Regions from separate parts of the Zhaonella formicivorans genome, predicted to be linked through region 2. Evidence: a T-box and tRNA genes for the amino acid it is inferred to sense, from the RefSeq annotation. Region 2 holds a T-box; the other holds one or more tRNA genes.
The links. The T-box of region 2 lies ahead of pheS (phenylalanine--tRNA ligase subunit alpha). A T-box ahead of a tRNA ligase gene usually reads a tRNA of that ligase, here a tRNA-Phe.
Positions count from the first base shown of each region.

Region 1 (3,408 bases), 1.4 Mb from region 2:
ACCTGAGAGTCTGCCAAAGCGTCAAGCTCAGCTTTTACTTCTTCCAGAGCCTCGGCGCCATATACAGCTTCCAAGCGGCGCTGAACCGGCAGCCATTGGCCACAAGTTTGCTCCAGAGCCTCCAGCACATCCCAAGTCAGTTGGTCTACCACATGCACGGAGCCGCTATTTACATCCAATACGATATATAGATCACCGCATTGGAAGCGGTGGATGTCTGTAACGTTGAAATAGTCCATCTGTTTACCTCCCTAAATAAAATTAATCCCTGGTGAATAACAAAAGTCCGATCAACTCACTTCCTGAAAGTGCAAAAATATAGCCCTATCATAGGGATAGGGCTCCACACAATTTACTTAACGCAGACCTGATTGCCAACTGTGCAGGATGTTTTGCATGCTGACTGGCAGGATACCTGGCAGGCACCGCAGCCACCTGTCAGCTTTGTCTGCTGTAATGCAGGAGAGGCAATAGTTTTAATATGTACCCGCTTCTGTGTCATGAGATTTCCTCCTTTTGCAAAAATAACAAAATTATTATATCACAGCATTCGCTTCCAGTCATTAGTCGCCAGTAGCGTCCTTTCGGCCGGTCCCCAGTCCTCATTCGCCAGCTAGCTGCGCCGCCGTTAGTCATTAGCTTTCAGCCGTCAGCCATCAGCTCTCAACTCTCAGCAGTTAGCCCTTGGCTTTTTCTGTAAAAGCCATACATGCAACTAGGGACTAACGACTAATGACTCAGGACTCGGCTGTTAGCCGATTCTTGGGACTAGGGACTAATGAATGACCCTAAAGTAATACTACATTTCAGTTATACCACTACCATATAGCCTACAGTGGGCACCGTCCTGATATAACCTGGTTCGTCTTCGGCAAGGTTTAACTTCTGCCTAATCCTCCCTATGCAAACCCGCAGGTAGTGGGTGTCGTTAGCATACTCGGCACCCCAGACTGCGGTTAAAAGCTCGCTGTGGGACAATACAGTGCCTGCATTCGCCATCAACCGGGCCAATAATTTAAACTCCGTGGGAGTCAAGCGTACTTCCTGTTCTTTAACTATAACCCTGTGCCCGGAAAAATCCATTACCACATCCCCGACTTGCAAAACCGGTTTACTGGACATCTCTTCTCTAAAGATAGAACGTCTAAGTACCGCAGCAATCCTGGCCAACAGCTCTTGGGTGTTAAATGGCTTAATTATATAATCATCAGCCCCAAGCCCAAGACCCTTGACAATGTTTTCCGACTCGTTTTTAGCAGTAACAATAATTATAGGCACTTGGGATGATTGCCTGATGGTTTCACAGAGCGTAAAGCCGTCAGTATCCTCCAGCACAACATCCAGTAAAATCACATCAAAATTTTCCCGTGCCAACAAGGTTAAAGCACTCTGCCCGTCTCCAGCCGTCCTGACTTCGTAACCGTTTGAACCTAAACAGGCTTCAAATAAAAGCCGGGTAGGCCGGTCATCTTCCACGACTAAAACCTTGTATGACATGATTATTCCCCCTAAGGCCAGGCTAAAATAAAATAACGGCTTGCCGCATTAGTAAAAATAACTTCTCTAATTATTCTATTATAAGAGTACTACATTTAGGAATATTTCCCTGCAAAATTCTTTGATATTATTTAAAAATCCGTCGACGCTCCGGGGCTTGACTACAGGAGCGCTGGTTGACGCCGAGAGTTAAAAAAACGTCCACAATGGACGTTTCAGCTTGTAGACAGGGCCAGCATGTATTATTTCGAGCAGCGGTCAGGGGACACACCTCTTATGCATGTTGTTCTCTTTAGCTGAGGAATGTCCCCAATTAATAAGCTCCTACGCCGTTGACCTTCAGCTCCGCTGCCGACGGCTGTGGAAACCAGTACCGCTCCATAATACATGCTGGCTGTTAATAGTTTGTCGACGGTCTAAAAAGTCCACAATGGACGTTTTTTCTGGAGCGGAAAACGGGATTCGAACCCGCAACCCCCGGCTTGGGAAGCCGATGCTCTACCGTTGAGCTACTTCCGCATCTATGTTCTGTTTAGTGCTAGGGATTTTCTGCTTACACGCAATATTATTATAAATCCGCAATGAAAATTAGTCAAATGGTAGATTAGAACCTAACGCCGGTGGATTTAGTTGAAAAGATGGTGCCTCAGGGCGGAATCGAACCGCCGACACGAGGATTTTCAGTCCTCTGCTCTACCAACTGAGCTACCGAGGCAGGATTAGCCATCGGCTGTCAGCTATCAGCCTTCAGCTTTGTTGAGCTTAGTACTCTTTAAAAGCATGTTTGACATTCTTTTGGATGCATACGAAACATCACTTAGAAAAATTAAAGCCTGATAAGCAGGCTTTTTAAAAGCTATTGGCTGACAGCAGCATGTGGTGACCCGTAGGGGATTCGAACCCCTGTTACCGCCGTGAAAGGGCGGTGTCTTAGACCACTTGACCAACGGGCCATAAAAATGGTGAGCCATCCGCGACTCGAACGCGGGACACCCTGATTAAAAGTCAGGTGCTCTACCGACTGAGCTAATGGCTCATGGGTCTCACAGGTTCATATGATACTATAGTTCCAAACTTATGTCAACCACCTTTTTTAAAATTTTTGGCCAAAAACGTTCACTTTTCCTTAGAATAACTCCCCAGATACCACGCTCCCGCTTGCAGCATACCACTTACCTTATTTACCGGATCGGGGTGAGATAGAAGTCCGGTTTTATCATCCCTAAAATTCGCCTGTATTTCAAATATCTCATCGGTGGCTTTAAAGAAAACCTCCACCACTTCAGGATCGAAATGGCTTCCGGAAGACTGGCGAATTATACGCAAAGCCTCTTCATTGCTGTAAAGCGGCTTATATACTCTTTTATTGGTAAGGGCGTCAAATACATCTGCCAGGGCAACAATTCTGCCAACCAATGGTATCTTTTGCCCCGCCAGTCCAAAAGGGTATCCGCTGCCATCAAATTTTTCGTGGTGGGAAATAGCAATCTGCTCAGCCACCTGGAGCAGCCGGTTATTGGAACCCCCTAATATTTTAGCCCCGATCACTGTATGCCTGCGCATTATTTCCCATTCAGCTGCGCTTAATTTGCCTGCCTTTAACAGCACGTGGTCAGGTATGCCGATTTTACCCACATCATGTAACGGGCTGGCCCGAAAGATCATTTCCGTGAGCTCAGGAGATACTCCCAATTTTGCGGCTATAACCGCAGAGTAATGGCTGATCCTTTTAATATGCCCAGCCGTATCCTCATCCCTGTATTCCGCAGCAACAGATAAACGGTACAAGGTATCGAGATAGGCTTGTGTCAAACTAAGGTTGGCCTCTTGCAGTTTATTTAAAGCGCTTTCTAGTTGTGCTGTTTTTTCTTTAACCGCATCTTCCAGGTTTTGATAATAATCCTTTAAGCG
Region 1 is NZ_CP085524.1:2,475,859-2,479,266, forward strand. It holds gene scfB (thioether cross-link-forming SCIFF peptide maturase) at 1-239, opposite strand, end outside; gene scfA (six-cysteine ranthipeptide SCIFF) at 353-502, opposite strand; gene EYS13_RS12090 (response regulator transcription factor) at 811-1,497, opposite strand; tRNA gene EYS13_RS12095 (tRNA-Gly) at 1,942-2,016, opposite strand; tRNA gene EYS13_RS12100 (tRNA-Phe) at 2,137-2,212, opposite strand; tRNA gene EYS13_RS12105 (tRNA-Glu) at 2,375-2,450, opposite strand; tRNA gene EYS13_RS12110 (tRNA-Lys) at 2,458-2,533, opposite strand; gene EYS13_RS12115 (response regulator) at 2,614-3,408, opposite strand, start outside.
Region 1: it has a tRNA-Phe gene. The T-box ahead of pheS (phenylalanine--tRNA ligase subunit alpha) is inferred to sense a tRNA for this amino acid. The anticodon was not compared.

Region 2 (3,408 bases):
CAGGATATACAAGCAAGCATTTTAGCAACTATTATATTAAAAGATTTAGGGGTTAAGACTGTTATTGCCAAGGCGGTCAATGAACTCCACGGTAAAGTACTGGAGAAGATCGGTGTAGACAAAGTAGTATATCCGGAGCGGGATATGGGAAATCGCCTGGCTCATGCTTTAACAACTTCCAATGTTTTGGATTACATGGAGTTGACGCCTGATTATAGCATTGAGGAGATTGTAGTTCCGGAGAGGATGCATGGTAAGTCCTTAGGAAATCTGAATTTGAGGGCAAAATACGGTATATCAGTTATTGCCATTAAAAAGCCGGGAGGGTGTCTAATACCGGGCCCTGGGGCTGATTCAGTTTTTGAACCGGGTGATGTTGCGGTGGTCATTGGGACACGTAAGGGACTGAAGCATCTGGAGGAAAAGTAGTTGGTGGTTAAAAGAATTACTTCAAGACAAAACCAGTACGTAAAACTGGTTAAACTTTTAAGACATCGAAAGGGCCGGGAGGAAAAGGGTTTATTTCTGTTGGAAGGTTTCAGGAGCCTGGAAGAAGCAGCAAAGGCCGACTTTCAATTAGAGGTGGTGTTGGTTTCCACGGATTTTAAAGCGAGCGCTCAAGTTGAGGAGGTTGTTGCTTCTTTCAGTGAAAAGACACCAATATGCGAGGTACCGGCCCAAATTTTTGCCGAATTGGCGCTTACGGAGAGCCCGCAAGGGGTCTTGCTGGTTGCTCACAAAAAAAATTTTACGCCGGAGCAACTACTCTTATCCTCGCATCAATTGCTGGTCGTAGCCGACGGCATTCAGGATCCTGGCAATTTAGGGACTATTATCCGTACGGCTGCGGCAGCCGGTGCCGGAGGACTGTTTTCAACCAGAGGTTGCGTTGATTTGTACAACCCCAAGGTAATAAGGGCAACCATGGGTGGCATTTTTTATTTGCCTACGGCAGCAATTCAAGATAACTTTTATTTAATTGATGCCCTTAAAGAGAAACATTACAAGCTGGTTGTGGCTGATCTGAGCGGTCAGACCAGCTACTTCGACGCCGATTTGCAGGGACCGGTGGTGCTCATCATCGGCAACGAAAACAAAGGACCGTCCGCCGAGTTTTTACAAAATGCTGACCTAGTAGTAAAAATTCCGCTGCTTGGTCCGGTGGAATCATTAAATGCCAGTGTGGCTGCAGGCATTTTGATTTACGAAGCGGTGCGCCAACAAAGCATGCCAATTTACCCTTCCTTGCCAAATAAAGATCAAGTATGATATAATCTGCTTGAGTAAAGTTCCCCCAAAAAACAGCAGGAAAGGTTGTGGTGCTTTTGTTGATACCCGCCGAAATTTTTTGGAGGATTTTTGAAAAAACCGGTTCCATTGCAGCTTATATTATGTACCGCAGGCTGTTGGTACAGTAAAAAGAAGGTTAACGCAAAATGTGATGAACGGGAGAGTAGTAGACTTAAACCTTGCCAGGGAGATGGTACCATGGACTGAGAGTACCATTAAGGTTTGACCTATGAAGTTCGCCCGGGAACAGCAAACTGAAAGCCGGAAGCCTAGGATGCTCCCGGGAAAGTAGGTAAGACGGTTTTCCACCGTTAACGGAAATGGTTGATTAACCGCAGAGAGAATCTTAGTGATTAATTTGGGTGGTACCGCGGAAGATAGCTTTCGTCCCTTAGGATGAGGGCTTTTTTATTTTATATCTAAGTTTCGAAGGAGGATATTGATGCGGTCAAAACTGGAAGAAATCAGAAAAAACGGCCGGGAAGAATTGGAGCATGCTCAAAGCCTGGAAGTTTTAAATGATTTGCGCATTAAATATTTGGGGAAAAAAGGCATCTTAACACAGGTGCTGCGCGGGATGGGAGCATTATCTCCCGAAGAACGGCCATTAATAGGGCAGTTGGCGAACCAGATCAAAGATGAATTGGAAAAGCTGATGACAGCCAAAAGTGAGAGTCTCGGAAGAGAAGCCCTAAGGCAAAAATTAGCCGCTGAGACTATAGATGTAACCCTGCCTGGGCGATTTTTTCCGCTGGGACATAAGCATCCATTGACTCTGGTTTTGGATGAAATCAAATCAATTTTTACGGGCATGGGCTTTACAGTGGCTGAGGGCCCTGAAGTTGAGCTGGATTACTATAATTTTGAAGCCTTAAATTTGCCAAAAGATCACCCGGCCAGGGATATGCAGGATTCCTTTTACATTACTGAAGAAATGCTTTTAAGAACCCATACCTCGCCGGTCCAGGTACGTGTAATGCAGGGGATGACTCCGGAACTGCCAGTGAAAATTATTGCACCCGGAAAAGTGTACCGGCGGGATGATGATGCTACTCATTCCCCCATGTTTCATCAGGTCGAAGGTCTGCTGGTCGACAAAAGGGTAACATTTGCCGATTTAAAAGGTACACTGCTTGCCTTTGCCAGGCAGATGTTTGGCGAGGACAGACAGATCCGGCTGAGACCTAGTTATTTCCCTTTTACCGAGCCCAGTGCGGAAGTGGATATATCATGTTTTAATTGCGGTGGCCAAGGGTGCAAGGTATGTAAGAATACAGGATGGCTTGAGATTTTAGGGAGCGGAATGGTTCACCCTAAAGTATTGGAAATGTCGGGTTATGACCCGGAGCAAGTTAGCGGCTTTGCTTTCGGTATGGGGGTTGAAAGAATAGCTATGCTGAAATATGGGATTGATGACTTGAGACTGCTGTTTGATAACGACCTCCGGTTTATCGAGCAGTTTTAAATAATGGGAGGTAAACGGTATGCAAGTATCTATGAAATGGCTTAAAGATTATGTGGCAGTGGAGTTGTCTTCCAAAGAACTGGCCCACAAATTAACAATGGCCGGTATACCTGTGGACGGTGTAAAGCAATTGGGAGAAGGCATTACCAATGTTGTGGCAGGGGAAATCATAGATGTTAGGCCTCATCCCCAGGCTGATAGGCTGGTGATATGCTCTGTTAAAATAAGCGCTTCCGGTGGGCCTCTGGCTATCGTTACAGGTGCCAAAAACGTAAAAGCCGGTATGAAAGTGCCGGTAGCACTAGTGGGGGCAACTTTGCCCAATGGTGTTCAAATTGAAAAAGCAGTATTCCGGGGCGTTGAATCTTTTGGCATGCTTTGTTCAGCCCAGGAATTGCAGCTTGATCCGTCAGGACTCCCTGAGGATGAAAAACATGGCATTATGAGCCTGCCGCCAGAGGCGGAGCCAGGTATGCCCGTGCAGCAAATTCTGGGTTTGGATGACGAAGTTTTAGAATTGGATCTGACGCCCAACCGGGCTGATTGCTTGAGTGTGATTAACATAGCCCGTGAAGTGAGTGCTATCACCGGTGCAGAACTAAAGCTCCCGCAGATTAATGAAGAAGGGGTAAGCTCTGAAACTGAGCAAATGG
Region 2 is NZ_CP085524.1:592,616-596,023, forward strand. It holds gene EYS13_RS02875 (potassium channel family protein) at 1-429, shown strand, start outside; gene EYS13_RS02880 (TrmH family RNA methyltransferase) at 433-1,269, shown strand; T-box leader at 1,433-1,685, shown strand; gene pheS (phenylalanine--tRNA ligase subunit alpha) at 1,733-2,755, shown strand; gene pheT (phenylalanine--tRNA ligase subunit beta) at 2,775-3,408, shown strand, end outside.